DNA from 2 places in the Leptolyngbya sp. ST-U4 genome. Region 1 is predicted to be linked to the other one. Evidence: riboswitches for the same ligand, from Rfam matches in the RefSeq annotation. Region 1 holds a riboswitch; the other holds the start of a gene.

Region 1 (16,107 bases):
CTGTCAATGTCCGGGCGTTCTTCGCGATCGACCTTAATTGCCACATAGTTCGCGTTTAGATAATCGGCAACGATCGGATCAGAAAACGCTTCGCCCTCCATCACCGTACACCAGTGGCAGCTAGAGTAGCCGATCGACAAAAAAATCGGCTTGTTCTCCTGTTTTGCTTTCTCTAATGCCTCATCGCACCACGACCACCAGTCGATCGGGTTATCGGCATGTTTGCGGAGATAAAGGCTCTGAGTCTGAGCGAGGCGATTGGTCATAACAGCAGCCGGAACGCTTCACTGTTGAGTCTAGCGTTTTAGCTTGATTTACGAAGGGCTGATGACAAAGGGCTGCTTGCCTCAGTCATTTCCTATAGAGTTGCCTGCTGCGCCGCTTGCTCCGCAGTTTCCCGCAGGGGTAATCGAATATATCCCGCAGCCACACTCTCCGCCACAATTGCTTCGACCCACTCCCACAAATCAGGCGTGCCCTGCTTAACCGGTTCCATCCGCTTCCAGACCTGATCGATCGAAACGCCGTGTTTCTTCCAGGTTCCGCCTGCCGTTTTGTAGTTGTGCAAGAGGGGCTGAATGCGATCGAGTGCAGCCGCAAATTGAGCCGTTGCCGTTTCCCGCGCTTCAAACTCTTCCCATAAAAGACGCAGCTCGGCTTCCAGATCCGGCGGCAATAAGCCAAAAATGCGATCGGCGGCACGCTGTTCTCGATCGGCTTTGTCCAGATTGCCCTGCACGTCGTAGCAAAAGGTATCGCCTGCATCAATTTCAACCAGATCGTGAATCAGCAGCATTTGAATCGCGCGGCTCATGTCTGTTCCCGCAGGGGCGTACTCTGCCAGCACGATCGCCATGATTGCCAGATGCCAGGAATGCTCTGCGCTGTTTTCCTGCCGTGATGCATCGACCAGCAGGGTTTGCCGCAGGATGTGCTTAAGGCGATCAATTTCCAGGATGAATTGAATTTGTTGGGTGAGTCGTTGCTGCACGGTGGGAGGTGGAGGGAGGTGGGCTGACGCTTTATTTTAGTGTGAATGGGGGTGGGAGATGAGGGGGTGAGCGTCTTGATCGCGTTTAGATTGAATCAGTGGGTATGTAGGGGGTTTGATTAGAATGGGAGCAGGCACTTTTTCACCACACGATTGCCCCTATGTCTCTTCCCAAATCTCTGCTGGTCGGTTTAACTTCTAACGACTTTCGCCATCCGCTCGATCGTGAGGCAACTCAGGCACTCAAGCAGATTCCGGGGATGGATTTAGTTGTGCGATCGGTGCTTGGACCTGTGGCAGAACGATTCTTCTATTTAGAAAATATTGCGTCTAGCATTTTGGTGAGCGATCAGCAGTTGCCTCATTTACATCAGCTGCTGCTGGAAGCCTGCAAAATTCTTGACCTGGAACCGCCTCAGCTTTATGTGCGGCAGCATCCGGTTCCCAATGCCTACACTTTTGCAATGCGAGGCAAACAGCCGTTTATTGTGCTGCATACATCGCTGATTGATATGCTCACATCTGAAGAAACCCAGGCAGTGATCGCTCACGAATTGGGGCATCTCAAGTGCGAACACAGTGTTTATATGACCCTAGTGAATGTGCTGGTGCTGGCTGCCGGACAGGTTCCCTCCTGGGGTGCGGTGCTGGCACAGAGTTTGCAGACTCAGTTAATGGAATGGGTGCGCTGTGCAGAATTTACCTGTGATCGCGCTGCGTTGCTGGTTGCTCAAGAGCCGCGTGTGGTTGCCTCGGTGCTCATGAAACTAAGTGGCGGTTCGCCTACGCTTGCCTCTCAGCTCAATCTGGATGCATTTTTAGCACAGGCGCGATCGTATGACACCATGACCACCGATGATGTGGGCAAGCTGCTGCGCCAGATGCAAACCACGCCGCTAAGCCATCCCCTCCCGGTACTTAGAGCTAGAGAAGTCGATCGTTGGGCAAGCAGCCAGGAATACGCAGGGATTCTCCAGAAGCGATCGATGCGCTATAATGATGAGGCTGAAAAGGGCGGATGGCGAAACTGGTAGACGCACCACACTCAAAATGTGGCGAGGTAACCCCTCATGGGAGTTCGATTCTCCCTCTGCCCATAGACTTAAGTAAATTACTAAAATTAAATTAGTAAAGAAGTGAATTAGTAAAGCTGAATTACTCAAGCAAGATTAAATTCGAGGAGGGTTCGGATCATGGCTCAACGGTTGAAGCGATGGGAATCTCCCCGCAAGCAGGGCAGAAACGATAAAGGAAAAGGCGGCAGTGCCCGACAGCGACAGCTCCGCAAACAAACTCAAATGCTGCGGAAGAAACTGAAGGACGGCAACCCATCTAATCAAAATTCAAACCGATCGGGGGAAGGGACACTATCTCTTCCCTCTTTTTTTATTCAATTCCCTCTCTTTCAATCCACTTTGTTCACTCCACGCCCAACACACTTACCAGCAATGCCTTTTGAGCATGCAGCCGATTTTCTGCCTCGTCCCAGACCCGCGATTGGTTGCCTTCGATCACGCCGTTTGTAATCTCCTCGCCGCGATGTGCCGGAAGACAGTGCAGCACGATCGCCTTTGAGTCGGCTTTATTCATCAGGTCTTCATTCACCTGGTAGGGCATAAAAACGGGAATGCGGCTGTCTGCCAGATCTTCCTGTCCCATACTCGCCCAAACATCGGTGTAAACAATTTGTGCGCCCTGAACGGCGGCTTGCGCGTCCTGAGTGAGGGTCACTTCGGTTCGATCGCCTGCGATCGCTTTTGCCTGCTCCAGAACTCCGGCGTTTGGTTCAAAGCCAGCAGGAGCAGCAACCCGAACGTTCATACCGCTTAAGGCACAGCCCAACATCAGGGAGTTTGCCATGTTGTTGCCATCGCCGACATAGGCAAGCGTTAAACCGTCGAGCTGTCCAAATTCTTCTTTGATGGTCTGCAAGTCGGCTAACACCTGACAGGGATGCTCCAGATCGGTGAGAGCATTAATCACGGGAATTTTGGCATAGCGGGCAAAGGTTTCAAGCTCCTGCTGCTCGTAGGTGCGAATCGCCAGCACATCCAGATAGCGATCGAGCACTCGCGCTGTATCTTCCACGGGTTCTCCCCGGCTCACCTGGGTGACGTTGACGTTGAGATCCAGTACTTGCCCGCCGATTTGATACATTGCCGCCGAGAAGCTAACTCTGGTGCGTGTCGAAGCTTTGGTAAACAGCAGACCCAGAATCTTTTCGCAGCGCGGGTTGAGCTTCTTTGCTTTCAAGTCGATCGCCAGATCCAGCAAATCCCGCAGTTCTGCCACACTTAAATCCGCCATGCTTAGCAGATCCCGCCCATATAATGTCGCTACGCTCATTTCTGAAGCTTGATAGTAGGGGTTTCTTGAATTCCGGAAACTAAAACCCTACCAGATTTTCTGCGATCGTGCAGTGTTCAATTCAACTCCTGAGCAATTCTCGTTCTGTCACCAAGAACTTTTTCCTTCTACCGCCTAGGGGCTTGACTCAGCAGACTGAATTCGAGCATCAGCAAAGAGGGAGCCGTTCTTATCCTACTCGCCTGAATAAATCTCCAAAAGAAATCGGATTACAAGTGTTGGCACAGCAGTTGGTAGGCTCAGGCTTTGTCCGTTTACTCAAGTAACTTACTTAAGTAACGACTGAAATTTGAAGTACTTTGCCATACCTTCAAGCTAGCAAACCGCTTTGTTACCTCTCAACTCGACTTAAGCTTCAAAAATTGTTTGCGTACAATGCGCTTACTTATTCACTCGATCGTCTTTTTTCGGGAAACTTCACCATTCCTGTACAGTTCTCCTCACTGTCTCCGGGTTGAGGTGCAAGACATAATCAAAACATGAGGATTAAACGTTTCAATTACCCCACACAAGATAGAGCGATGTTAGTGAGATATTGGAATCCTTGGCGCGAAATGGAAACGCTCCGCCGTCAAATGGATCGAGTGTTTGATGAGATTGCAGTACCGAGCGAATACAGCTGGGCTCCGGCGATCGAACTACATGATAGCGGTGAAACATTTACGCTGAAAGCTCAACTTCCCGGCATGGATGTGAAAGATATCAACGTTGAAGTGAGCCGTGAAGCAGTTGCTCTCTCCGGTGAGTATCGCAGTGAGCAGCAGGGCGAAACCAACGGCATTATGAAGTCCGAGTTTCGCTACGGTAAATTCCGCCGCATTGTGCCGCTTCCGGTTACTGTGCAGAACGATCAGGTTCAAGCCGAATACAAAGATGGCATCTTGACCCTGACGCTGCCCAAAGTCGTCGAAGTTCGCAACAAAGTGGTGAAGCTGAATCTGACAGACTTGGCTCAGCCTACGATCGAGCCGACGACCGAACCCGCGACAGCAGCCGTCACCGGATCGAATGAGGCACAGGCTACCGAAGCCAACAGCTAAGAGCTTAAGCGGTTTTGAGCCGCCTCTGGAGTAAGCGACACGCAAATTAGACAAATTAGATTTGAGTTAAACAGATAGCGCAATAAGCAGGAGGTCGATCGCCTCTTGCTTTTTTGTATTTTTGTATTGGTACACCATTTTTGTATTGGTACACCAATGGTTTAATAAACCAATTTTTATCTATCTTCAATGCATCAATTTTCTGCATCAAATCATAATTTCTGCATCAAATCCTAAAGCTAAAGCTGATATTACTCCTGCTAAACCTGCCTTGACATTCATATTTACTGCACTCACCTGCACTCACCGTTCTTCAACCAACTTTATTGAAATCATTTACAGCGTTTATTTCTGCGTTCGACTTAGAAACGCAACGTTTGTAATCAAAAATTCGCAAAATCGATCGCCTACCTTCGGCTGAATAAGCAAACACAATGGTGAAAGCAATTCGATTGCTTTAGCAGTAGAGAGATTGACGGACGCAATGGGCGATGTTAGTATGGATGCACTTCAAATTAATCTCGAACAGTCAGCTTAATTCAGTCTCACCCTAACCAAAGAAGACTGAAGCGGAGGAACCAATATTGGGGCGTATCGCAAGAAGGACACCTCTCAGTCCTAGCCCGTCAGCTAACTCCGTCGGCATTGAGGGGAGACTGAAGCTTTTGGCAATTTGTCTTTGGATAACCGTCTTTGGGCAACCGTGCTAAAGCTCGTCAGTATCCTTGACTGTTGGACAGTGGTTCCGTTGTTCTGTCCACCTTCAACCCTGAGGAGTTCAGGATGGTTGTACAATTTGTGGGTTCGATCGCCGTTGCCGGACAAGCAGCCTGGAGGCGTGTGCAGCCAGTCGTGCTGCAAGAAACTGTGCTGCTGCCTGCGTTGGGATTTGCAGGTCTGATTTTGCTGTGGTGGATAATTGCCCTGTTTAACAGCGACCTGATGCCCACCCCGCCAGAGGCACTTCAGGCAAACATGGACTATTTGCTGCATCCGTTTTATCGTCGTGGTCCTGGCGATTTGGGAATTGGTTGGCTGTTGATGGCAAGTTTGCGGCGCGTTTTGATTGGCTTTAGCCTAGGCGCACTGGTTGCAATTCCCGCCGGATTTCTGATTGGGATGTCGCGTCAGGCAATGCTGGCACTCAATCCGATTATTCAAATCCTGAAGCCCGTTTCGCCTCTGGCCTGGCTGCCGATCGCCTTGGCAATTTTTAACCTGGCAGACCCTTCTGCGATTTTCGTCATCTTCATTACGTCGCTCTGGTCAACGATTATTAACACTGCACTTGGCGTATCCAGCGTCTCCAAAGATTATCTGGATGTGGCGAGAGTCCTGGAAATGCCTCAGTGGAGACGAGTTATCAAAATTATTCTGCCTGCCAGTCTGCCCTATATCTTCACCGGGCTGCGCATTAGCCTGGGCATTGCATGGCTGGTGATCGTCGCAGTCGAGATGCTGACCGGAGGTGTAGGCATTGGCTTCTTTGTCTGGGATGAGTGGAGCCGCTTGAACCTTAGCTCGGTCTTCCTGGCGGTGGTTGTAATTGGGCTAACCGGGCTGATTCTGGACTTTATCGTGGTCAAAATTCAGCAGTTTGTCACTCGTCGTCGTTTTCGATCGCAGTCGGCAGCCTAATCAAGTGGGGGAATCCGGGGGTGAGGGGTAAGTGAGCAGGGGATAAAATCTCTCGATCGCCCTTGCGTCAGAGCTTCCTAATCTACTTCATCAGCTTTGCGTCAATCATTTCCACAGTCTCTCTACTGTCTGTTGAATCAGGTTGAGCAGCAAGACGCTCCCCATTTATAGAACGAACCGCAAAACCCGCTCCTCACCTCCCCATTCTCTCATCCCTCCGACTTTCCATCCTTTATCCACTCCCCACTCCCCAAACCAATATGAACCACGATCGTCTCAATCGACGTGACTTCTTAAAAGGATTCGGAGCTTCGGTCGCTGCAACGACGCTGGCTTCCTGTGCGGTAAGTGCGAATAGGGCGCCGCAAGGACTGCCGCAAATGGCGGCTGAAGTAGAACCGATCATCGATCCCCAAACGCTGGAAAAACCGAATTTAACGATTGGCTATGTACCTGTCAATGACTGCGCTCCCTTTGCGATTGCCTGGGAAAAAGGCTTCTTTCGCAAATATGGCTTGAACGTGAAGCTTAGCCGCGAAGCAAGCTGGGCAACCTCACGAGATGGCGTAATTTTTGGTCGGCTGGATGCGTCACCCGTGGTTTCAGGAGCCGTGACCAATGCCCGAATTGGCGCAGAAGGTGCGCGCCATGCCCCGATGTGTGCCGCAATGACCATCCACCGCCATGGCAATGCAATGACCATGAATCGTGCCATGTGGGAATCGGGGATTCGCCCCTGGCATGAGTACAAGGGTGATTTGGAGGCATTCGGGCGGGATTTCCGTCGCTATTTTGAAGGTCTGCCCTCGGATCAGCGAATTTGGGCAGTGGTTCTCAGTTCGGCGATTTATGAATATTTCATTCGCTATGTCTCGGCTGCCGCAGGCGTTGATCCGTTGAGCGAATTTCGCGTGATTATTGTGCCGCCGCCCCAAATGGTAACGAATATGCGAATTGGTGCAATGCAGGCATACATGGTGGCAGAACCCTGGAACACTCGCGCAATTCGGGGGAATGAAGGAATTGGCTTCACCTTTGCTCAAGGAAAGGAAGTCTGGCGCGGACATCCTGATCGCCTGCTAGCAGTGATGGAGCCTTTTATTAATGAAAATCCCAAGACGTATCGATCGCTGGTGAAAGCCATGATCGAAGCCTGTCAGTATTGCAGCAAGCCGGAGAATCGCGCCGAAGTTGCAAAGATTATCACCGGGCGATCGTTCACCGGAGCCAGACCGAAAACCTGCAAAACCCCGCCCCTGATCACGCCGGACAATCTGCCTTCACTGCCCGAATGTGCAACCAAGTTTACGGGTCCAGGCATTATTGGCGAATATAACTATGGCGGTTTTGATAGCAAAGACCGGACGATCGCTGCCGCCGATACCACCATTTTTTACGACTTCCCAACCGACCTCGCCGAACCCGCCAACGCCCATTCCACCTTCTTGTGGCGATCGCAAAGTCTCTGGCTGATGACGCAAGCCGCCCGCTGGGGACAGATTCCCGAAATTCCGGCAAACGCAGACGAGCTGACGAAAAAAGCCTGGCGATCGGACCTCTACCGCGACATCGCTGCCGAAATGGGCATTAACTGCCCCAGCGAAGACTACAAAGTAGAACCCGCTACTGTCTTTATCGACCAGAAAGGATTCGATCCCAGCGACCCGGTCGGCTACTTGAAAAGCTTTGAAATTCGAGCCGATCGCCCCAAACCCTTCTATTTATCCTAGCTGACCCCTCACCCCTTACTCACCCCCTCACACCCGGAGAACCTCATGATCAAACCGCTTACCTTCCCCGCCACCGATCGCCTGCGTGACCCAGCCGAGTTTCTTAGGATTGAGAATGTAACCAAAGCTTATCCTGCCGCCGGAGGTGGCCAGACCGTGATTCTGGATGGCATCAATCTGACGATCGGCGCAGATGAATACATCTCAGTCATCGGGCATTCGGGCTGCGGCAAATCGACCCTGCTGAAGATTGTGGCAGGTCTAGAACAGGCAACGTCTGGTTCTGTTTGGCTCGAAGGGCGCGAAGTGCGTAAACCCGGAGCGGAGCGCATGATGGTATTTCAGCAATACTCGCTGCTGCCCTGGCTCACGGTGCGAGAAAACGTTCGGCTGGCAGTGGATGAAGTGTTGAGGAACCTCTCTTCAGCAGAAAAGCGGGAAATTGTCAACGAACATCTGGCAATGGTGAATCTGACCCCTGCGGCAGAAAAATATCCTGATGAGCTTTCGGGCGGCATGAAACAGCGAGTGGGGATTGCTCGCGCTTTAGCGATTCGTCCCAAGGTGCTGCTGATGGATGAACCCTTTGGCGCGCTCGATGCGCTGACACGGGGCAAGCTCCAGCGGCAAGTCCTGGATATCTGGGAAAACCACCGTCAGGCGGTCATGATGATTACTCACGATGTGGATGAGGCGTTGTATATGTCCGATCGAATTATCTTAATGACGAATGGACCTGCTGCCCAAATTGGCGAAATTTTGGAAGTTCCCTTTGCCCATCCGCGCCAGCCGAAGGAGCTGCGAGAACTGCCTGAATACTACGAACTGCGGAACCACGCGCTCAACTTCCTCGATCGTCATTTCGGACACGATGACCAACTTTAATCTTTGTTAAATTAAGCCCGTTCTATTCCTAAAGAGGACTGTGTAGGGCAAATAGGAAGCTTTACACTGCAATTGATCCCTCTAATGTTTCTGTTGATTCCTGTCTGTTTTTCATTGATCCCAAAGCTTGTTTCCCTTAGGAAACTGTAAAGCGATCGCTTAAATTTCACGCTGACCCGTCTGCCGCTTTTAGCTTCCATTTCCTCACTTGCTCCTCCAACACCGACTATGAGAATTCAACCGATGCTGCTGCGCCTGCAAAGCGCGCTTGGACAAGACAACCTCAGTGAGCAAATGCTTTTGTATCCGGGTGTCGCGCCGACGCAGAATTCTTTTGCTGAGATGTCAAGCAGTTCCGCCAAGGGAGCAATTGACGCTACTGAGGCAACTTCGGAATCGATCGACGAAACGACCAATATTGTCATCAGCTACAATGGTTCTCCGAATAGCCAAACTGCTCTCGATTTTGCCTTCTGGATTGCTCATCAAACGAAACTCGCGACCAACAAATCTGTTACCGTTCACGTCGTCTATGTGCTGGATAGCTGCAACTCGCTCCAGTTAACTTGCGCTGCCGCTCCTGATCTGAACGGACTCCGATCGCAGTCTCTTCAAAAAGCGCAGGTTGGCGGTCTCCCCTCGATTCAGAAGCAAACTGCAACGGCAGTTCAATCCAAACCCCAATCGCAGGCAGCAGCCGTCTATCAACCCAGAACGATTCAAACCCAGTCAGCCCGATCGCTAACCGATTCCCTTGAGACTGCCGATCGCATCCTGTGGCAGGCTCGCTGTCTAGCTGATGAATGGCGTGGTTCTCTAGAGGCACATTTGCGCTTTGGGGCAGTGGCGATCGAGCTGCGTCAGGTAGTGGAGGCTGTAAAGGCAGATGTGCTGATGGTAGGCTGTACGACCGGAGAACATTCCCTGATCCAGCAGTTGCTCACCCCAGCGTTTCCCTGCCCGATCCTGGGCATTCCGCACGAGCTAGAAAAGCAGTAGGAAATTAGCGGGGCGTTGCTCAATCGAAGGATAAATGGTTGAGTTGAACATGGCTGGGCAGCCCCCTAAATCTCCCAATTTTGGAGGGCTTTGAGCGTGTAAAGGTCATACACAGAATCCTTGCCGCGACCTACGAACGAAGCCTAAAGAAATCGCTGCTGGTGCGGGCGAGTTGCCTGATCGATGCGATCAATTTCTTCTTGCGTGAGGCTCCAGCCCAGTGCGCCTGCATTCTGTTGGGCCTGGCTCCCATTCTTTGCACCTGGAATTGGGACAACGTTACCCTGAGCAATCAGCCAGTTCAGCGAAACTTGGGCGGGAGTGCGATCGTATTTTTCGCCGATTTGCTTTAGCAACATTATCACCGGAGCCAATTTTTCCACGCCACCTCTGCTGAAGCGAGGGTCTAGCTTGCGCGCGCCCGTCGGGTCTTGATAATTTTCAGGAGTGTATTTTCCGGTAAGCAAACCCTGCGCTAATGGGCTGTAAGCCAGAATCATGATGCCCAGCTCTTTTGCTGCTGCCATAACGCCATTGTGCTCGATCTGACGCGCCAGCAGCGAATACTGCATTTGATTCACCGCCAAAGGAACACCGCGCTTTGCCAGTAGCTCGTGCGCCTGTCGCATCTGATCCGCCGAATAGTTGCTCACGCCGATCGCCTTAATTCTGCCGCGTTTTACTTCGTCAGCCAGTGCCTCCATCAAGGTGGGCTGTCCCATGAAAAAGTCAAAGGGCTGGTGAACTTGATACAGCTCTACGGTGTCACGCTGGAGCCGCTTCAAACTTGCAGTCAGCGCATCAGCAACAGCACTTTTTCCAAACCGCCAGGGCAGCGGGAAGTACTTCGTTGCAATGTAGACAGGCTGATTGGTTTGCTGCATAAACTGTCCCAGCAGCGTTTCTGACTTGCCCAATCCGTAGATTTCTGCGGTATCAAAAAAATTAACGCCTGACTCTAGAGCGGTCTTGAATGCCTGCTCGACTGAACTTGCATCGTAATCTTTGCCATAAGTCCAAAACAGGTTGTCGCCCCATTGCCAGGTGCCGATTCCCAGAGGCTTGATTGTCAAACCGCTAGAGCCGATCGAGAGGATATCCATTGTTTGCTTTATAAAACTTTACAATTACTTCATAGTGTAGCCCAGATACTCAGGATCAGGCGTAAGCCGATCGAGATAACTGCATCAACCGTCAGCAGCAGAAATCAGTATCAGGAGCCACTCTTAGGAGTCAGGCGACTTCTCTTTTAACTGCTTCAGTATCAGGTAGCGATCGATAATGGCGCGGGTTGCTTCTGACATTCGCACTTGGTCGCCAAGCTGATAAAACCGCAGTTCGCGAATCTCGTGGGTTGGCTGCGGCGTTCCCTGCGCTTCAACGAGAAATACTTTGTGCTCATCGCGCACCCAGCCCGACTTACGCCAGCGAATGTGTCCGGTGTAGCTAAAGAGATACTGCATTGAAATTGTTTTGAGGGTTGTTTCTTCTTGCAGTTCCCGAATCGTTGCCGCCTTGCGCGATTCTCCTTTTTCGGCAGCTCCTCCAGGTAATAAAAATCGTCCGCTCTTGCCCGCCACGAGCAGCACACCCTGAGGCGTATCAACGAGCGCAGTACCTCTACGCCGCTTACGGACGGCTTTTTTTAGCAGTTTTGAAGGGGTGGTTTGCACAAACTAATTAATGAGAGGGTGAAGGGTCAAAAGATAGTTTTGGGTGAAGAAGCAAAGATACCAATGGTTTGAAAACTTGATTGAAAATGCGAATCGCTTCATTCACAATTCATTCAGTGCGTGATTTGATTAACTCACTGAAACCCCTCCAATTTTTTGATTTGCTCCACTCTTCTTTTATAATAACGAACCCTATCCGAAGGCTGGTTTGGATCTTGCCTCAGTCTGTCCTGAGAAACGGCAAATTCTAGAAAAAACACTAGTCGTCGGGTAGCCGCTGCTCGAGGTTCTGCTTGTTACGCTACCCAAAGTGACCGATCGTCGAATCGGTATGCAGCAATACAGCTTAAACTTAAAGCTGCAACGCAGTATCAACGGGCGATCGCCTGAACGGAGAGCGGTTTTGAGCGAACAGCTTTTAGCTCATCTTAGTATCCGTGTTCAGAATTATGCGATTACGCTTTGGGGAACTGCGAAGCGATTGAAATTGCATCAAATAATACTAAAACTCAGCTTGAAACTCTCAGCCCCCGATTACGTCAAGGACAGGAAAACTTAAACATCAGCTATGCAAACTGGCTATTTCGGAATTGTGATTTTAATGGTGGTTTCCCCCGTTCCACCTGAAGTGTTTATGCCGCTTGCAGGCTTTATGGCAGCGCAGGGAAAACTGCATTTTGTTTATGTTGTCTTGTCCGGGGTCGTGGGCTTTTTGCTAAGCATTTTCCCCTGGTACATTGGCGGTCGCATTTTGGGAAAGCAAGGCTGGCGAAAGCTGATCGATCGACAGCCGAAATGGCTCACGGTTTCTCCGGCAAAGCTGCAAAAAGCAAATCGCTGGTTCCGTCGCTACGGGGGGCAGGCGTTGCTCATTTCCCTGCTGCTGCCCGGACTTCGCAATATCATGGCAGTCCCTGCTGGGATTAGCGGAATGTCTACGCTAAAGTTTCTGCTGTATACGAGCTGCGGCGCGGTAAGCTGGCTATCGCTGTTGACCTACACCGGGTATGTGCTGGGCGACCGATACGAGCTAATCAACACTTACTTCAGCTCAACCACTACCCTCTTTTTGATGAGTGTGGGAGCCATTGCACTCTGCATTTTGGGCGTTCGCTTTTTCCTGCGACGGAAAGCGACCCTGTAGTTCCCACTTCACGATCGTTAAGCAACGGACAAGATTTGTGATTTCAAATTGATTATGAAGTGATTGCAGGCTAACGATTTTGGTGATAACTCGGTGAACGAGACGGAGCCAGATCAGTATCAAAGGTTTTATCCAGCAGATCAATTAGTTTGATAATTGCGATCGATGTAATAACTCCCAGCACCAACCCGCCAATTAGCAAACGCAGAACCATTTTTTTGGCTTGCGCGATCGACTCTTCTGCACTAATTCGACCTTTGAGTTGCAAAACCTTTTCTTCCGGCGGTAAGGGTTCGGGCGGAATCGGCTGATTGGGATGCGCCATAATGAGAGTTCTGTGAAACTGTCGCTGCACTGATTTTTACACTACGATCGAGCAAGTTTTTAGTTTGTCATTCGTCATTTCCCACTCGTGTTTATAAATTAGTGTTTACGAATTGATGAATAACATTTCCCTTGTTTCTGGTTAAATCGTGTCCTGCTCCTGGGGAGCGCAAATTCATTAATTTGTCTTCTCCATAAGGTGTATTAGGGAGTACGCGTAGCTCATCGATTGGGAGGCTCAGGGTTAATGCGTTACGCTGTATCAAACGATCCTACAGAGTCAACCGATCCTACAGAATGCGCTCCTGAGCAGCGTAGCAATTAGCATCAATCGATCGTAATCCGCAGTTTAATCTTGCAGCGAAATCTTCATCATCTACCGCATGGCAATTACAGCATGACAATGCAGCGCCCAATTAAGCCCACCAAAGTTAAGCCCACCAAAGCCGATATCCAGGCTGCCTACAATTCCACCGTATCCGATATTATTGACCATCATTTGAGCGTTCTGTTTTGCGGCATCAATCCCAGCCTTTACAGTGCTGTGGTGGGGCATCACTTTGCGCGTCCTGGCAATCGCTTCTGGAAAACGCTGCATCAGGCAGGTTTTACCGATCGCCTCTTTTCCCCAGATGAAGATCGGGATTTGCTGAAACTGGGCTACGGCATTACCAACTTGGTCGATCGTGCAACGGCACGGGCAGATGAAGTCGCAGCCGCAGAATTTGTCGCAGCGCAGCAGGCTCTAGCCGAAAAGCTGCACACCTACCGTCCGCGCTGTCTAGCGGTGTTGGGTGTGAGTGCCTATCGCTTAGCCTTTCAGCAGCCCAAGGCAAAAATGGGGCAGCAGCCTGAACACTGGCACGGGGCGATGGTCTGGATTTTGCCGAATCCAAGTGGCTTAAACGCCCACTATCAGCTTCAGGACTTAGCCGAGGCTTATCGATCGCTGCGGCTGGCAATCTCCTCCCAATGCCTCAACAACTCCGCCACCGACCAGGCTTGAGCGATCGCCCCACGTGGCAAATGCGGCGGGTCGCCGTCAAACACTTCAGAAATAAACCCCAAGCCTGCCTGCTGCTGAAAATGTTGCCATAACGGTTCTGGATCAAACGGAACAGCTTGACCCGGATAAAATCGCTGCCAGCCGCGCACAAACGCCCCAATGAGCCAGCTCCAGACCGTTCCCTGATGGTATGCCCGATCGCGCTGCCAGATGCCACCTTCGTATTTGCCTTCATAGCGGGGGTCTGCGGGGTCGAGCGATCGTAAGCCGTAGGGGGTCAAAAGCCGGTCGCAGGCGGTTTGCATCACGGCTTGCCCGATCGCTGCATGAAAAGCGCAATGGCTGAGGGAAAGGGCGATCACTGCATTCGGGCGGATACTGGAATCGGGATAGTCGTCCGGCGAGATGCCATCAAATAGATAATTCTGCGCCGGATTCCAGAACTTTTGCAGCGATGCTTTCACTTGCTCTGCCTGTTGGCTGTAGCGGCGTGCCTGGTTTGCCAGCGTTCCCTGATCCAGATCAGACGCCGAATCGAACTTCTGAAGCTGCTCTGCCCATTTTGATGCCCAGCACAGCGCGGAATACCACAGAGCATTCACTTCGATCGGCTTACCCCGTCTTGGCGTCACAGGCTGATCGGCAACCAAAGCATCCATCCAGGTCAGGGCAATATTGGGCGCATCCCACGTCACCAGATTGTCTGAGGCATCGATGCGAATGTTGTGCAGCGTTCCTACCGTCAGTCCCTTATAAATCTTGCCGACCGTAGGGTACTGCTCTATTAGAAATGCCCAATCCTGCGTTGCTTCCAGATATTGCCCCAAGGCTTCAATCCACCACAGCCCCACATCCATATTGGTGTAGGACAGTGCATCCTCGTCAGCAAACCGATTGGGAATCAAACCTCGATCGCAGTAGTCGCTGCAAGTCCGCAGCAAATCCTTTGCTAATTCATAGCGTTGAGTCGTAAGTGCAATTCCTGGCAGGGCAATCAGCGTATCGCGCCCCCATTCGTTAAACCAGGGGTAGCCCGCGATCAGGGTAGGACGATTTTTGACTGCTTGATATACGATGAAGCGATCGCTCGCCTGAAGGAGCTGTGGCGGCACGGTTCGCTTTTGATTGTGCGATTGATGCTGCGATTGATTGTGCAATCGATTCTTGGATAGTGCAAATACGGTCTTTAATCGCTCCTTCTCGGCGGCAATGGTTTGATCAAACGTGGTTTCATCTAGCGTTGCTCGTCCCTGATAGCGATCGAAGTCTCGCACTCTTGCCTCGATCGTCACGGATGCTCCAGATTGAAGCGGAACCGTCAGCACTCCAGGACTGTAGAGATCTTCCTGATCGGCAAGTCCTCGTTTCGTTTCTTCTGGATAGCGATAGCCCCAGTACCACATTCCGTCAGCCTGATAAGTGCCCGTTGTCCAGGAAAGCTGCCAGGAAATTCCGGTTCGGGTCGGCGTTTTGGCTTGCAGCAAGAGCCGACTCGACTCGACAAGTTGAGCAAACTCCAGCTCAGGCTGCTGTTGCTGCTGATAGTGCAGCCCCCGATCGGCAATCAAGGGACGCAGGGAAAGCAGGGCAGGCTGATTGCCCTCATAGCGATAGTGAATCAGCGTTCGGGTTTTGAGTCTAGGCGGCTCATCGTTTTGGGGAGACAGCACTCCGTAGGGCATCACCAGGCGACGCTGAAGCTGCCAGTGCTCCTGTCCCCAAATCCAGGCGGGAACCGGATCAACCGTGAACGATCGCAGTAGCCGATCGCCCTGCGGAGAAATCGCGCCGCTAATCCAGAAATTCACGCCGAGCTGCAATCGCTGTCCGCCAATTTCGATCGCTGCATCAATCCGCGACAGCAGTAGCGTTCGCCGACCGGGAGGCTCCAGAGCCGCCATTAGCCAGCCATGATAAGTGCGGGTATGGGCATCGCAGACTGTTCCGCAAGCAAAGCTACCGATGCCGTTGGTGAGCAGCCACTCGCGGGTATCTCGCTCATCGATTCGATCCAATCCGGTCTCCTTAGGATAGTGGGTATTTCTATCCTACGTGGAGAAGTTTAAAGGTGAGGCAGGGAGTGAGTAGGTCTAGGAATGGATAAGGAGATGAGGAGTGCATAAGGGAAACTGCTTTGGGGCGGGATACTCAAAATCGTTATGAGTATGATATAGTCGTAACAGATTGTAATGACGCTCGAGCGCAGGCTTGAATCTCTGAAGCTTTTTGTAAAAGTTTTGATCAAAGATTCTCTGTCTTTCCCGTCATTTGAATTGTGGCCCAAGTCCACCTAACCCTAAGTCACCTGAA
Region 2 (16,107 bases), on a different contig from region 1:
CCTACATTCCTGCCCCTGACGACGACATCTGTATGCCCGCGCTGCATGGTGGGGTAGACGGCGCAACGATTACTAAAAAGCTGCTGTCGGTGGACTGCGAGAACGTAATACTGATGATCTCGGCTTACTCTAATCCGATCGACACGATCGAACACGCGATCGATCAGGGCTATCAGGTGTCTGACTTTATGGTGACACCGCTCCAGTTTGGCTACTACAGCTCAGAACCCAAAGTTCGCAACTGGATCAGCGAAATGCAAAGGCAGCGCAAAGCCTTTTATTCTGCCAATATCTACTTTCTGGCGGGTGTCCTGTTTCAGAAAAAGCGTCATGCTGGAATTGATCTTTCGGCGGAACTGCTGCAAGTCATGACTGCTCTCTAAACCCCGGTAGGAGAACCCGCCATGCCCGAAGAGCCGCGCCTTGATGAACATTTTGTTTCCCAGGCAATTCAGCTTGGCCTTTCAAGCCAGCTTGACAATGCGGAGGAGATTAAAGTTGATGTCCGCACGGATTTGCTGAAAGTCATTCAAGGGCAGGCTGACTCTGTATCAGTACGGGGTCAGGGCATGGTGGTTCAGGATTTGCGCGTTGAGGAAATGGAGCTGCATACCCAAGAGCTTGACCTCAACACAATCAGTCTGCTGCTGGGTAAACTCGAACTTGATAAGCCTCTCAATGCCACTAGTCGAGTCGTGCTAACTGAGGCAGACCTGAACCAGGCAATGAGTAATCAGGCGATCGTCAACCGCATTCCGCCATTTAAGTTTCAAATTAACGGTCAAAGGGTCGCGATCGCGCTGCAACCTCCTCTCAGAATTAGCTTTCCGGGAAATGGCAAAATTGCGATCGATGCTACGGTTCAGTCCGCAGAGCAGGGAAAAATTCATCACATCCGCTTTTCAGCAACTGCCTATCATAAAATTGGCGATCGACCCGTGCTGTTAGAGTCGTTTCAGTGTCATGGGGGCGGGGCAGTTTCACTAGAGTTGATGCTGGCAATGATGCAGCGCGTCAAAGAGCTCATGGAGCTTCCTTACTTTCAGTACGAGGGCATGGAGATTCGCATTCGTGAAATGAAAGCAGAGGTCGGCAAGCTTGTTTTGCAGGTAGAAACCCGCATGGCCCAAACGCCTTTTGGCTGATGCGATCGCTCGATGCGTCAATCTGGAGTAGGAACAGAACGGCTTTGCTGTTACCCTCGCGTCACTCCTGCGACAGTGGCGAAACAATGCGCTTCATTCAAGAATAGGTACAAAGCATTGGCTTAACGTTCTGTCTGCAATCCTCCAATCCCAAAAACAATGGTGAGATCCTCTCAAGAACTGGCTGAAGAAGAAGTTCGTAAGCGAACGCATCCAATCGCCTACGCGCTTAACCGTGTTGTTGTTTCCCTGTCTAATGCTGTTCTAGGCGGAACGCTGCTAAGTCTTTTAATTCAGGCATTTAGCCTTAATGTCGAGTTTGGTGTTCGCAGTCTGGCAACCGCTGCCCTGCCGCCCATTCTTATTGCCTATCTCGCATTTTTTACCAGAGCGTTTCGATCGCCTCAACCTGCTTCCGACTTTAAGTATTATTTTCTGTTTGCCGGATGGGTTGTTCTGCTTCTCACTTTTGTCAATTTTGTGGGTCCAGACAGTCGCTACGGCATGCTGTTTGGGATGTTTTGTTTATCCACAACACTGAGCCTGTGGGTGCTGCTGGCGCGTAACCTTCCGTTTCGATCGCTTCTATCCTGCGCTTACGGCATTTTGTCAGGATTTTTGTTCTATATTCTGCTGTTTGGCATTCGTTCTTATTAGAACCTAACTCGTCTTGAATTCCAGCAAGTTCCAATTAATTTGAGTGGATTGATTTGAGTTTCAAGAGTCTCAAAGCCCCCCGAAGTGGAGGTTAGAAAGGGAAATTGCAGGGGCGATGTCGGAGACTTGCCACTCCTCAAGCCCCCTTTTACTTCCCTTCTACTGGGAAGCAAACTGCTGTGTGAAATCAGCGTGCATCAGGGCAATATTCGGATCGCGCTGAATCGCGTGTAGATAGCGTTTGTTAAGGCTGGTTCCTTCCGCATCGGGCTGCATAAGCTGTTGGGCTTGCTGCAAGAGTTGATCGATCGTTTCAGGGGCAATCGGTTCTTTCGCATGAATCACGTCGTCCATTTGGACAATAAACTGCGAAATGGGACGCAGCCAGCTAAACCAATCGTGGCTGGTGACTAAGCGAAAATATTCGCCTGTGGTTTGAATTCTGCCGTAAAACTGCTCGTAGATTCCTTTTTCCGAGTCCAGCAATGCTTTGTGAAGTGCCAGCAGCTTTTTCCTAACCGTACGGAGCTGCTGCATTTTTGCATTTGCATCTGAAGATGAGTCTGAAGGCATTGTGCCTGCTCCTAAGCAAACGATCGTGTCCGCTCAGCCTGGAACCATCCCTGGAAAGTGTTCAACGTCCTGCGTTGCCTCCTAAATCCTCCAGTGCGAGGGGGGCAGTTCGGGACATCGCCGTGACTTTCCCAGTCGTGACTTCCCAAAGTTCTCTGGGCTGTTCTTGTTCTATTCGTTCCATTGTACCGGGACAAAACTGCACGGGATAGTTAACCCATTAGCGGGGACGAAACAAATGAGTATGCTCTGGGTTGTAGAGGCGCGATCGATAGGAATTCTGCTCGTTTGGGTCTGGGGCATCGTGAAGCAGCTTCCCCTCTGGGGTAATCGATCGCAGTGCCGGACTGATGACGTACATCGTGGTACGAATCAGGTCTTTTTGCTCGGTTAGGTCTGCCATTTCTGCCAGGGGGGCAATCCAGATCTGCTCGTCTGACCAGCCCAGGCGAAAGCAAACCGCAACGGGTGTATCGGGCGGATAGTGCTGCATCAGTTTTTCCTGCGCCTCGCGCACATGGCGGGCACTGAGGTAAAGGCACAAGCTCGCCTGATGCGCGGCAAGCGAGGAGAGTTCTTCGGCGGCGGGAACCTGGGTGCGTCCGCTAATTCGCGTCAGGATGATGGTCTGCACCAGCCCGGGCACGGTGAGTTCGACCTTGAGTTTGGCGGCGGCAAGCTGAAACGCACTGATTCCTGGAATCACCTCAAACGGAATCTCGGCAGCGACAAGTGCCTGCATCTGCTCATGCACCGCTCCGTACAAGCTCGGATCACCCGAGTGTAAGCGCACAACGGATTTACCCGATCGCACCCGATCCACCATAACGGGCAAAATCTCTTCCAGAGTTTTGTTTGCTGTCCGAATCACTTCCGCGTCAGAATGCACCATTTGCAGCATCGCAGTCGGCACAAGCGAATCGGCAAACAGAATGACCTCTGCCTGACGCAGCAGCCGATATGCCTTCAGGGTCAAAAGCTCTGGGTCGCCGGGTCCCGCCCCCACAATGTACACTGCCGGGGCAATAGTAGACTGATCTTCAGCGGGTATTGATCGATGTTCAAATTCAGTCGTCATGGTTGATTCGGCTCTATGAAATCACACAAAAGTTAAATTTGTCGCACAGCACTGCGTCGTTCCTGTAAAAACTTTGAGAAAGCAAGAACTTCTGTAAAAACTAGATAAATCTCATCCGTAAATTCCCCCATTTGACCGTTCATCGGTAAAAGTAGGGTATAGATGCACCCTGATTCAAGCCCTGGAAATTGCTCTAGGGCTTTTCTGTTTTACGAAAGTGCTTTGGTAGATCCTCAGGCAGGTGCTGTGGATAAGCGGTTTGGGTGAGGTTTACTACGAAAGAAATCAAAATCAATTTATACCTGGCTTTTGTCCGAATCCTGAGCGTTTGCTCGCGCTGCTTCGTTTACTTCTGCGATCGACACGACATCCGGCAAAGATCGGTTGAGCGGATAGAGCCATAGTAAGCCGATCGCCCCGATCGCAATTCCAACTAGACTCACAACCTGAGCGATTCGCAGTGGACCGAGCATCAGGCTATCCATCCGCAGTCCTTCAATCCAGAAACGTCCCAGGCTGTAGCATACCAGATAGGTGAGAAAGAGGGTTCCCAGCTTCAGCGAAGACTTACCGCGCAGCCCCCGGAAAAACAGCACCATCAAAATTGCGAACACCCCCAAATTCCACAGCGATTCGTAGAGAAATGTGGGATGGAAATACTCAAACTGCGTATAGCCGGGAGGACGCTGCGCCGGAGGAATAAACAATTTCCAGGGCACATTCGTGGGTCTGCCAAATGCCTCAGAGTTAAAGAAATTGCCCCATCGCCCGATCGCCTGTCCCAAAATCAGAGACGGAGCCACCAGATCGGCAAGCTGCCAGAAGGGAACTTTGTTCAGTTTCGCAAAAATTAGCGTGGCGATCATGCCACCCAAAATCGCGCCGTGAATCGCAATGCCCCCATGCCAGATTGCAATCAGCTCTGAGGGATTGCTGGCGTATTTGTCCCATTCAAACGCCACATAGTAGATCCGTGCCGCCGGAATCGCTGCCACCACCAGCCAAATCGCCAGATCGCTCATTAAATCTGGATTGACACCGCGTTTTTTTGCCAAATAGGTCGATAACGTCACCCCGATCAGCACGGCTGAGGCAATCAGCAATCCATACCAGCGGATCGGCAGGGGTCCGATCATGGGTCCGGGAGACGTAAACACAGCGAGCCACAAATTTAATTGCCAGTTCAATTGCATAGTGCCTCAAGCGAAAAAAGCAATTCCCTTGATTGTATCGACTTCAGGAAAGGGGATTTGGGCAGGCATCAAGTCTGCAAATCGCAAAACGGTACGATCGCTGCCAAATCTGCATTCAAACCAAGAATGGTATGATGCCCGGAAAACCAGTGCTACGATTGAGCCAATCCTGGTGATTTCGTATCAAATCCGCTTGAATTGCTGAATTCAGTAAGGAATAAAGGAGCTTTTTCCCGACCCGAAGGCGAAACCTCCGATCGGCAATTTATCGGATTTCCCTAATTTCAAATCGCTGGAATCAAGTCAGCCTAATTCGACCGCCTTCATTCGATCGGCGCAATCGAAACGGAGGAATCAATTTTTGGGACGTATTTGCGGTCAGGATAATGCCTGGGTTTTAGCTTAGCGTTGAGTCTCGATTGCAAAAGGGCATTTCCCAGCCTTAGCCCGTCAACTAACTCCGTCGGCAAAGGGAGAAGACTGAGCAGAGACAGCATTTTTGTGACATTTCCGGGATGAATTTCTGGAATGAGTGATTGCAAAGATCTGGCTCCTCAGCTTCCCAAGTCTGTATCGTCTTATCGGAGAAGCGGGGAAGATGGAAAACTGGCAGGCATGGGTCGCAGGAGCAGCGTTTCTGGGCGTGATCCTGTTTGTAATGACCGAATGGATTCACCTTACAGTTGCAGCTTTTTTGGGCGCGCTGTTGCTGGTGTTTACCAACGTTATGACGCTGACTGAGGCGATCGACTACGTGGGCGGCAGCTATCCGACGCTGGCACTGTTTTTTGGCGTAATGGTGCTGGTGCGTGCCTTTGAACCCACCAAGATTTTCGACTACCTGGCGACCCAGATAGTCATCCTGGCAAAGGGGCAGGGAAAGCGGCTGCTGATTGGCATTATTGCGATTACCACGCCGATTTGTGCCGTGCTGCCGAATGCAACCACCGTTATGCTTCTGGCTCCGCTGATTCCGCCGATGGCACAGGAAGTAGGCGTTGACTTTGTGCCGCTGCTGATTTTGATGGTGTTTGTGGCAAATAGTGCCGGGCTGCTGACGCTGGTGGGCGATCCGGCAACGTTTATTGTAGGGGATGCAGTCAATATCAGCTTTCTGGATTACCTTACACAGCTCAGTCTGGGCGGCGCGGCGGCGATCGTCACCCTGCTGATCATGACCCCGTTCCTGTTTTCCCCTATCTGGCATAAGCAGCTAACCGACCTGGAACACTTGCCCCACCCCAAAATCAATCATCCCCGTGTTTTGGCGCTCGGCGGAATCATTGTGGTTGCGGTACTCGTGTTTTTTGTGGCAGGCGAATTGCTGCCAATTCCCGTTTCTCCGGCTGCGTCTGCTCTGCTCGGTGCTGCCCTGGCTCTCCTGCTGGCACACCAAAGCAAAATCGACACCGTTCACAATATTCTGCGCGATGTTGACTGGAGTACGCTGCTGTTTTTTATGAGCATCTTTGTCCTGATTGGCGGACTCGAAAAAACAGGCATTATTGGAAATTTATCAGGACTTCTTGCCGTCATCCTCGGTCAAAATATCTTGCTGGGTTCCCTGGCATTGCTCCTGTTTGTGGGTCTTATTTCCAGCGTCGTGCCCAATATTCCCCTGGTCGTGGCAATGGTTCCTCTGCTGAAGCAGTATGTCGTTAACGTGGGGCTGGTGAGCGCAGAAGTGCTAACTCCCGACTTTAACGGGCAGTTTCCCACTGAAGTCCTGCCCCTGTTTTACGCAATGATGTACGGTGCAACGCTGGGCGGTAACGGAACGCTCGTTGGTGCATCGTCTAACATTGTGGCGGCAGGAATTGCAGAACAGCACGGCAAGCGTATTCCGTTCCAAACTTTTCTGCGATACGGGATTCCGGTCATGCTGATGCAGTTGTTGACGGCGGCGATCTATATGGTGGGGAGGTTTTTTCTTTAGTTAGTGAACCGGAGTTGATAAGCGGGAGTTGGTAAGCGGGGGAGCCGAGGGGATGAGGAAATGAGGGGTGAGCTGGCAGGTTTACTGCACCCGATCGCGATAACTTCTTACGCTGGTACTACATTAACCCTCCCCCGGCACACCAGCCTTTCCGCTTCCAAAAGGAGTTCCTGAATCTCGACTTCCTGACCGAGATCAATCGCAAACCGATGGAGATGGGGCAGTGGAGTTCCCTGGGTTGCGGTGAGCGTGGGCAACAGTTCGGGACGATCAAGGCAAAGCTGGCTGCCGTTGAATTGCGTAATTCCGGTTCGCAGCAAAAAGGGGAGGCGAGGCAAAGCAGTTCCTTGTTGGAGCGAATCGATCGCAGGTTCTCGGACGGGGGAATTATTCATTGCACTTGCCAAAATGCCGCCAAGGATAAGCTGCTGATTGCCGAGTTCAATTTGGGGCTGAGTGATGTGAATCGTACCTGTTCCAATCGCAGCAGTGAGTTCCGGGGGCAAGAGGTGGCGCGTTTCGGGCTGAAATAGAGCGGTCATTAAGTCGGATAGCGCAGTTGCCAGCAGGGGAGCCTGAAGCGAAGCGGTGAGATCGCGCTGGTGCAGCGTCAGATTACCAAAGACCGGGACGACTTCGAGCAATTGGAGGGGTTTGCCGCGAAGAACCTGCCCAAAATTGACGCGAATATTTTCGCCTGTCAGCGCAACCTGACTCAGATGGAGCCCTTGATAAACTGCCTGCCGTGCAGCGATCGACACTTTTGGCACATAGCCTGAGAGGAGTTGTCGATCGCCTCCTTCAAGCTGAAATTGCAGATCTGCGACAGACTCAACCTGTGATCGCAGCCACAGCCGAACTGCCGGAGCCAGAACGCTGCTAATCAGCCGACTTTGCCGAGAATCGGGTTGGGGTGCAGGTTCCTGAGTGGGGCGATCGGTAGACATGATGGTGTGTAAAAAATGAACAGGTCTTAGAGTCAGCCTTAGCATGGCCAATATGCCTTAGCCATTGTGACAGTCTAGACGGCTTGTGCAAATAGAGAGTTGCCGACAAGCAAAAGCACTGCGTACCCTACAACACCTATTCAGGCGATCGACTGCTAAGCAACGGCAGACGATTGGGGTGAGCATCTCCTCTAAGCAGATAGGGATTCCCAGCACTCTGGAAGGACAACTTTCTTACATTCCGTTTTTCAGGGCTTCTAGCGTAACTGACAGTTGGCTCGCAATGTCATGAAACTTTGATATTGTCGATCCCACAACCCGATCCCAAACGGGCATTTGTCAGAAAATCATGACATTATTGCTGTTCCGATCGCTGAGTTTCCGTTGATCTCACTAGAATCAGGCTTTGAACTACTTGATTCTTAGGCTGATTTTCTGCAAGATAGGGACACATTGATCCCCTGCGATCCCAAAGACTGATGGGTTTGATATTGGATTGAACTCCCAGCTTTATTCAGTCGTTTCTGTTCTCTTTCTCAGCTTTGAATCAAGGCACTCATGCTCAAACGATAGACATCTGGAGGTCTGACCATGTCAACAGAACGTCCGCCGATCGAAGAAATGACCCTCCGGCAGCTCCGCCGAATTGCGAGCGAGTTGGGCATCTCGCGTTATAGCCGCATGAGAAAAGACCAGTTGCTTAGCTCAATCCAGGAAATTCAGCGGGCGCGGTTTGTTTCCAGTTCAACTCGTTCTTTAGAAGCACAGGCAGAAGTGGAAGCAGCGAAATTTGATGTTGGGCTTGATGTAGAGCAAACTGAACAAATTGAGGCAGCCTTAGCTCTTGCCGTTGTAGATGAGGGATTGCCTGAGTTGCCAGATGGCTATAGCGAAACCCGCATCATGCTGCTGCCCCGTGACCCGCAATGGGCTTATGCCTACTGGGATATTCCTAAGGCTCGAAAAGAAGAACTGCGCCAGCAGGGGGGCGTGCGTTTGGCACTGCGGTTTTATGACGTGACTGATATCAATGTTGAAATTCAGCGTCCGCACAGCTTACAGCAATATGAATGCGACGAACTGGCGCGGGAGTGGTACTTGCCAATTCCGGTAAGCGATCGAGATTACGTGGTGGAAATTGGCTACGTGGCGTTTGACGGTCGCTGGCTGATGCTGGCGCGATCGGCTCCGGTGCGAATTCCGCCTGTTTATCCCTCAGACTGGATCGATGACCAGTTCATCACTGTTGTTTGGGAAGATGACCTGCGCGGCAAGACGGTGAAGGAGCTTCCTCATCCGACCCGACAGTTGGCAAGTGTGGCAAGCGTTGCTAGTCCTGTTTACGATCGCGTGTTTGAAATGGCGCAGTCTGCCGAGACGCAGCGCGTTGCAGGGTCTGTATTTGGTTCGATGCAGCAGGTTCCCGAAGAGGCAATCAGCTCCTATGTTTTCCCATCGGGGGTAGGCAAGTGGGCAGTGCCAACGGCTTCCGGGATGGGAATGTCGGGCGCAGGCATGATGGGCAGCACAGCTTACACCACCTCTGGCATGGGAATGTCCGGCGTGGGCATGGGTGCGGCTAGAATGTCGGGCGCGGGAATGTCTGGGGTAGGCATGATGGGCAGCACAGCTTACACCACCTCCGGCATGGGTATGATGTCTGGCGTGGGCATGAGTGCGGCTGGAATGTCGGGCGCGGGAATGTACACAACTTCGGGGATGGGCATGTCCGGGGTAGGAATGTACACAACTTCGGGGATGGGCATGTCCGGGGCAGGAATGTATACCATGTCGGGCATGGGCATGTCGGGAGCAGGGCTTTCACCGTCGATGCGTCCGCGTCAGTTCTGGCTGATTGCCGATGCTGAACTGATTGTGTATGGCGCAACTGAACCCGATGCTACCGTAACGATCGGCGGTCGTCCAATTCAGCTCAATCCAGACGGCACATTCCGTTTCCAGATGTCTTTCCAGGACGGCATGATTCACTTCCCGATCATGGCAGTTGCCGCCGACGGTGAGCAAACGCGATCGGTTCACCTGGAATTTACGCGCACCACGCCCGAACGCAATACAAATACTAAGGAAGAAGCGATCGTCGAGTGGTTGCCATAGTTAAAAATCTCGGTTTGATTTCCCCGAACTTCCTCTAACGCTGTCAAAATGGCAGTGCTTCAAACAAAGCTTGATCCTTCATCTTAGATGGAGGATTTTTTATTGCATTGCAGAACGTGCCTTTTTGTTATTTATCCCTCTTTGGTAATTTGGAAGTAGCGCGTTTTGCGCCGCGCACCGAAGATGATTTCGCGGATGTGACGGCGCTCGGTGGGATGTCCAACCTGCGCCTGATCGTATGCTCGCCAACGGTTGTAGCGCACTCGCTGTCCCGGTCCGACAAGCACACCATGATTCGAGCGAAGGGCAACAATGTAAGACCATCCGAACTGCTCGATGGTATTGATCACATCCCCACTTTCGCCATACAAACTGTCCGCTAAAACTAGCTCTACCTCGAAGCCCAATGCTTTGACTTCTTGTAGAATTTCAATGGCAAGTTGCGGTTTGGTTTTGTACGAGTCATCGGGTTCGAGCCGGGATTTGGGCTTGAAGCTCTTGAGCAACAATGGGTAGGTGAGTTTGTCCACCACTGCCTAAGCATTAACTGAAACAATGCCATTGGACAAACGTCCAATGTTGCCAATGTATTGCTTGGCAACGTAGTCAGTTGCTTGCCCCTTTTTGACATCACCCGTCTCATCGAGGCACAACCCGATGCGGCGTTCTCCAACGGTGTGTGCAATCAGGCTCAGGCGAACTGCCCTCAGTTGCTCAACGCTCCAGACACCACCGCGCAGGAAATGATGGAGACTTTGAGCGTTTTGAAGACCAACGAGTTGAGCAATCGCAGGTAGGGTTTTACGCGCTAGTCCACTCAACAGGCCCACGTGCAAAAACTTGAACTGCTCAAAACTCCTGACATCCTCAAACAGGTGGCGGTAGGCTTGACAGTATTCATTGATGAAGCCCACAGTGGCAACTGGTTCTCGTTGCTCAATCATGCTCAGCAACCTAACGTTCAGCCCCTTTAACCTAATTTACCTATGCGCAGAGTGACAGAAGAGGGATAAGCATAAGTTTTCCGACTCGGTTTTCAGGTTGTGGGTTTTCGGGTTGTGTAAGTGTCTCGATTTCAAGTGTCTCGATTTCACTTTTTCGGCTCAAAGTCCCTTATTTATGATTTATGAGGGATTAGGGGGGGCGGTTTGGGCAGCATTCAGCATTTCTCAAACCCCCTTTTAACTGAAACAGGTTAAACAAAATTTCTAATTTTTCAAACTCAAAAGCCCTTCTTCTTTCAGTTTCGGATCAAAGCGAACCGCCATCTTCACGCCGCGCTGTTCTAGCTGGGTCAGCACTTCAGCTTCGACGCGACGGGCAATCTGCTTCAGGAGTTTTGTTTTTCCGAGGTCATCGATCGCGGCAAAGGCAGCCTGTTCCTCAGCAGTCATTTGTTCTTTTGCATCGATCGCCTGGCTCCAGAGCGGTTCTTCCGCAGCATTTCCCGGTGGGACAGTGCCGTTTTCGCTGATCCAGGCGGTGCGAATGTCTTCCAGCAACGTGCGGCTAGGTCGTTCGATCGTCTGCACCTTCAGCCAGTAACATTTTTGCGGCTGACGAACGAGATGCTGCCGGAGGCTCAGTGTCACATCTCGCGAGTAGCCAATATACTGCAGGGTTTTCGCCTGATCGAAAATCGCGTAGACACCAATCCCAAAGGGGCGATCGATGAGCTGTCCTTCGTCGTCCAGGTAAGGAAGGTATTCAAGGTCGGTGAGAAAAGGAAGCGTGGGGTGGGGCATGAGGAGATGGGGAGATGAGAGGTGAGGAGATGGGGGAATGAGGGATTAGCCGATCGCAAAGCCCAGGCAGAGCAGAATGCCGCTCCAGAAGTGCAGCGAGACGGCGATGAATTTGCAGTTGTTGACCCGATCGGGCTGATTGTGGTTTTTTCCGACGTGGCTACAGAGGCGATACGCGGTCGGTAGACTGGCAAAAATGGCGATCGTCCATACAGGAAAGATGCTTAGCCCCACACCCAGCAGCGTTAGTGCATAAAGGCTCCCGCAGACCCAGGGCAGCAGTTCAGCCGATTGCTGTGTGCCTAGGCGGACAATAGGCGATCGTTTTCCGGCTGCCAGATCGTCGGCAACCTGATGAAAGTGAGAGCAAAACAGAATCAAGCTGGTGCTGATACCGAGAATGACAGAGGCTGCGAGGCTTGTGACAGACCACGTTTGAGTTTGGCTGTAGTAGGCAGCAGCAACGGCAAGCGGACCAAAGCTGAAGAAGCAAAGAATTTCGCCCAGTCCCTGATAGCCCAACCGGAAAGGCGGACCCTGATAGGTATACCCCAGCCCGCAGCACAGCAGAATAATTCCCAAAATTGTAAAGTCGCGCTGGGTCCAGGCGATCGACACGATGCCCAGAATCCCAAGCGTCAGCAGCAGGTTGCCGATCCAGAAAATCAGCGTTTTATTTCCTGTCAAATTCACCAGCGAGTGATGCTTGTTGCGATCAATTCCGGTTTCAGCATCAAAGACATCATTGCTGACGTTTTCCCAGGCAAGGATCAAGATCGCGGAAACCACAAAGGTGAGAAAAATGGGGAGGTTAAAGGTTTGGCTTTCCGCATAGGCAACGGCACTTCCCAGAGCGATCGGCATGATTGCCACGCTATACATCGGCGGTTTAATCGCAGCCATCCACAGCTTTTTTTGACCCGCATTCGCTTGGGTACTCGCTTGGGAAGAATTAATCGGGGAAGAAAAGGATTTAACGAGCTTAATTGTCATGGAGGTTTCTAAACTGCGTGACCCAGACCAGAAGGAAACGTCTACAGGAGCTTTTTACAAGGACTGTTTATAAGTTGCCTGATTAAGTTGCCATTTACTAAGTTGCCATGAACCCTGTCCCCATGCGCCTTCAGGCGTTTGCAGTGGTAATGATTCTTTACGTCGTGTGATAGTTCTCAATATGAAAAAATCTTCCGGATGTATTGTGAAATACCGGAAGACTGTAGTGGTAGATGCACCCTGATTAATATCCCTGGCTTTGGCTGGGGATTTTTTGTTTCTACGTAAGCTAGGCGATTTGCCGCTCCAGTGCAGGGTAGTCAGTGTAGCCTTTGCCGTCACCGCCGTAGAACGTGTTGCGATCGTAGGGGTTCAATTCGGCATTCAGCTCAAACCGTTTGGGCAAGTCGGGATTCGAGATAAACCATCTGCCGTAGGCGATCAGATCTGCGTCGTCTGCCTCCAGCACCGCATTTCCCGTTTCGCGGTTGTAGCCTCCGGCACTGATAATCTTGCCCTGATAAATCGGACGGAAGAAATGTGCGCCTAGGTCTTTCGTTTTGTCGCGCACTTCGGGGTTATCCCAGCGCGGCTCGACCAGATGCAAATACGCCAGATTGAAGCGATTCAGTTCCTTCACCACGTAGCCAAAGAGGGCTGCCGGATTGGAGTCGTGCATATCGTTAAAGGTTCCGGTGGGCGACAGGCGCAGACCCACGCGATTGCTGCCCCATACGCTAACGATCGCTTCCAAAACTTCCATTAAAAAACGGGCACGATTTTCGATCGATCCACCATATTCATCGGTGCGATGATTGCTGCCGTCCTGAAGAAACTGATCGATTAGATATCCGTTTGCCCCGTGGACTTCAACGCCATCAAAGCCTGCTTCAAGGGCATTTTTAGCCGCTTGTCGATAATCCTCCACAATGCCAGGAATCTCAGATAGCTCCAGGGCGCGAGGCATAACAAAGGGCTGCTCCCCGGTGTAGGTGGATGCCATGCCTTGAGGGGCGATCGCGCTGGGGGCAACGGGCAGTTCACCGTTGGGCTGAAGTGACGGGTGAGAAATCCGCCCGACATGCCAAAGCTGAAGAAAAATGTGTCCGCCCTTCTCATGCACTGCCTGAGTCACTTGCTTCCAGCCTTCGATCTGTTTGGCGGAGTAAATTCCGGGTGTTGCCGGATAGCCCATTCCCTGCGGCGAGATTTGCGACGCTTCAGTTACAATCAACCCGGCAGAGGCACGCTGGGCGTAGTAGGTGGCGTTAAGTTCAACCGGCACGTCGCCTGCACTAGCTCGATTGCGTGTCAGGGGAGCCATGACCAGACGGTTTGGCAGTTCGTAGGGTCCGAGTTGAATGGGAGTGAGGAGTTTGAGAGTAGACATAGGAGTAGGTAGGTAGGTGGATGAGTAGGTAAGCAGAAGTAGTTAAATAACCATTTGAGTTTTACTGTAACGCGATCGATTTGTTAGGTCAAGTGGTTACTTGAGTATTTAATTAGTAGGGTAGAACCATCTAGAATGGAATCACATCCTAAGAAGATACTTTAAAGCTGCAAACGGCGACCCGCCCCGCCCCGCCCCCTAAATCCCCCAGCTTGAGGAACTTTGAACCGGAATAGAGTTTGAAGTCCCGATCGTTCGGGAGACTTTGACCTGAAACCCGGATCAAAAGTCTCTTCTTTGTAGGGGGTTGGGGGTGAATGCAGCCCATTGCATACTTCTAAAACAGCCTCTTAGAAATTCTTGTAGCGATTCCTGTGGAGTAAGGGTAAGACCTCAATGGACACTGAACAACGGGCGAAGATATTTGCAGCGTTAGGCGATCCGACCCGACTGCGAATTGTGGAGCGGCTCACTATGACCGAAGGGGAACTGAGCGGCTCAGAAATTGCGGCTCAGCTTGAGATTAGCCTTGCACTGTTTTGCCACCATTCCAAAACGTTGAGCGAGGCGGGACTCCTGCAAACTCGCAAAGAAGGGCAAACCAAGTTTCACGCCATTAATCGATCGCTGCTGAAAGAGTGCTTTATTAGCCTGTTTAACTGCCCGGTACTCAGCGAGAGCATCCATGCAAAAGCTTCGTTAACAGCAAAGTAAGCAACGCGAGTAATATCAAAGGCGAAATGCAAGAAAACTCCCTTTCCTGCTAGCTTTCACACCCGTTCTGTCCTGGTTGAATGCTTCTTTCGCTTCATAACCAAATAGATATAAAGATTTGTCACTCCTCCTAGATCCGGTTGTCCTCCTTCCCCTAAAGTACAGAAGCGAACAGGATGGAAACGATCGGAAAGCGAAGCATGGAATTTCTCAGTAAACCAGGCTAAAAAACGGGCTAGGCTAAACAGAGAGCCTTAAGAAGAGAGCCTCAAGATAAGACAATTGAAACAATAATACAATTGACAAAGCTTGTCTGCCGCTCTGTTTCCGTATCGTTCCAATGAATTTGACCAAGAGAGATTGAAGCGTTTAAAGAGCTATGGTGAAATCTTCTGTACCCCCCACTTCAGCAGCAAACTCTGGAACTACGCCACCGGCTGACTCTAAAGCGCGAGTCAGTGCCTTTATGAAGCAGATTCAAGACCAGATTTGCCAGCGTCTTCAAGAACTCGACGGCCAGGCTCAATTTCAGCAAGATAGCTGGGAGCGCGAAGAAGGCGGCGGCGGTCGATCGCGAGTGATCAAAAACGGGGGAATCTTTGAGCAGGGCGGCGTCAACTTCTCTGAGGTTTGGGGTAAGGATCTACCGCCGTCGATTCTGGTTCAGCGTCCCGAAGCCGCCGGACACGGTTTCTATGCCACGGGCACTTCGATGGTGCTGCATCCCCGGAATCCCTATATCCCGACGGTTCACCTCAACTATCGCTACTTCGAGGCGGGTCCGGTATGGTGGTTTGGCGGCGGCATCGACCTCACGCCCTACTATCCGTTTGTGGAAGATGTGAAGCATTTTCACCAGACTCTGAAAGCAGCGTGCGATCGTCACCACAGCGAATACTATCCAACCTTTAAGCAGTGGTGCGATGAATACTTTTATCTGAAGCACCGTGGGGAAACACGCGGGGTCGGCGGCATTTTCTTTGACTATCAGGATGCTCGCGACACGCTGTATCACGGTCCTGATAAGAAGGGTCTAGCCGCTCAATACAGTGACTCGATCGGCAACATTCATCAGCGCAACTGGGAAGAAATTTTTGCCTTTGTGCAGGACTGCGGCAATGCCTTTCTGCCTGCCTACGAGCCGATCGTCGAACGTCGCAAAGATACGGAATATGGCGATCGAGAGCGCGATTTCCAGCTTTATCGGCGCGGTCGCTATGTAGAATTTAATCTGGTTTACGATCGGGGCACAATCTTCGGTCTGCAAACCAACGGACGTACCGAGTCAATCTTGATGTCGCTGCCGCCCCTGGTACGCTGGGAATATGGCTATCAGCCTGAATCCGGCACAAGAGAAGCACAGCTCTACGAAATTTTTCTTAAGCCGCAAGACTGGCTTAACTGGGAAGGAGATGTAATTCAGTAGTCGCGTCAACCTCGCATTTTGTAGCGCGTTGATTCCAAAACAAAACGTGCTCTGGCTGTTGCTGAACTCAGACGATCGTTCTGAATGACGGCAACAGCTTTTTTTCATGTCCTTTGATCGAACCTCCTAAGCCGTTGCTGCTGAATTTGAAATCAGGAATAATCGGCTCTCTTAGTTCCAGGCAAATAAAACCTC

Evidence for each region. A riboswitch is a leader RNA that binds a small molecule or an ion and turns the genes downstream of it on or off. The one in region 1 is predicted to bind cyclic di-AMP.
Region 2: another riboswitch for cyclic di-AMP. It lies ahead of NDA02_RS01205 (ArsB/NhaD family transporter); the one in region 1 lies ahead of ntrB (nitrate ABC transporter permease).

The regions. Positions count from the first base shown of each region.
Region 1 is NZ_JAMPKZ010000027.1:8,025-24,131, forward strand. Features, by position in the region: gene NDA02_RS23020 (thioredoxin domain-containing protein) at 1-266, opposite strand, end outside; gene NDA02_RS23025 (HD domain-containing protein) at 359-991, opposite strand; gene NDA02_RS23030 (M48 family metallopeptidase) at 1,153-2,025, shown strand; tRNA gene NDA02_RS23035 (tRNA-Leu) at 2,004-2,088, shown strand; gene argF (ornithine carbamoyltransferase) at 2,411-3,337, opposite strand; gene NDA02_RS23045 (Hsp20/alpha crystallin family protein) at 3,880-4,398, shown strand; cyclic di-AMP (ydaO/yuaA leader) riboswitch at 4,920-5,058, shown strand; gene ntrB (nitrate ABC transporter permease) at 5,182-6,036, shown strand; gene NDA02_RS23055 (ABC transporter substrate-binding protein) at 6,297-7,766, shown strand; gene NDA02_RS23060 (nitrate ABC transporter ATP-binding protein) at 7,812-8,651, shown strand; gene NDA02_RS23065 (universal stress protein) at 8,880-9,650, shown strand; gene NDA02_RS23070 (aldo/keto reductase) at 9,794-10,753, opposite strand; gene NDA02_RS23075 (NUDIX domain-containing protein) at 10,877-11,323, opposite strand; gene NDA02_RS23080 (DedA family protein) at 11,892-12,467, shown strand; gene NDA02_RS23085 (hypothetical protein) at 12,538-12,792, opposite strand; gene mug (G/U mismatch-specific DNA glycosylase) at 13,189-13,797, shown strand; gene NDA02_RS23095 (amylo-alpha-1,6-glucosidase) at 13,731-15,812, opposite strand.
Region 2 is NZ_JAMPKZ010000001.1:274,489-290,595, reverse strand. Features, by position in the region: gene NDA02_RS01240 (SAM-dependent methyltransferase) at 1-383, shown strand, start outside; gene NDA02_RS01235 (DUF2993 domain-containing protein) at 405-1,145, shown strand; gene NDA02_RS01230 (hypothetical protein) at 1,305-1,802, shown strand; gene NDA02_RS01225 (hypothetical protein) at 1,962-2,375, opposite strand; gene NDA02_RS01220 (hypothetical protein) at 2,437-2,559, opposite strand; gene cobM (precorrin-4 C(11)-methyltransferase) at 2,596-3,453, opposite strand; gene lgt (prolipoprotein diacylglyceryl transferase) at 3,750-4,646, opposite strand; cyclic di-AMP (ydaO/yuaA leader) riboswitch at 4,942-5,129, shown strand; gene NDA02_RS01205 (ArsB/NhaD family transporter) at 5,245-6,582, shown strand; gene NDA02_RS01200 (DUF2993 domain-containing protein) at 6,690-7,529, opposite strand; gene NDA02_RS01195 (DUF4912 domain-containing protein) at 8,121-9,644, shown strand; partial or broken gene NDA02_RS01190 (transposase) at 9,776-10,588, opposite strand; gene NDA02_RS01185 (GIY-YIG nuclease family protein) at 10,853-11,389, opposite strand; gene menA (2-carboxy-1,4-naphthoquinone phytyltransferase) at 11,435-12,292, opposite strand; gene NDA02_RS01175 (alkene reductase) at 12,672-13,772, opposite strand; gene NDA02_RS01170 (metalloregulator ArsR/SmtB family transcription factor) at 14,169-14,486, shown strand; gene hemF (oxygen-dependent coproporphyrinogen oxidase) at 14,866-15,912, shown strand.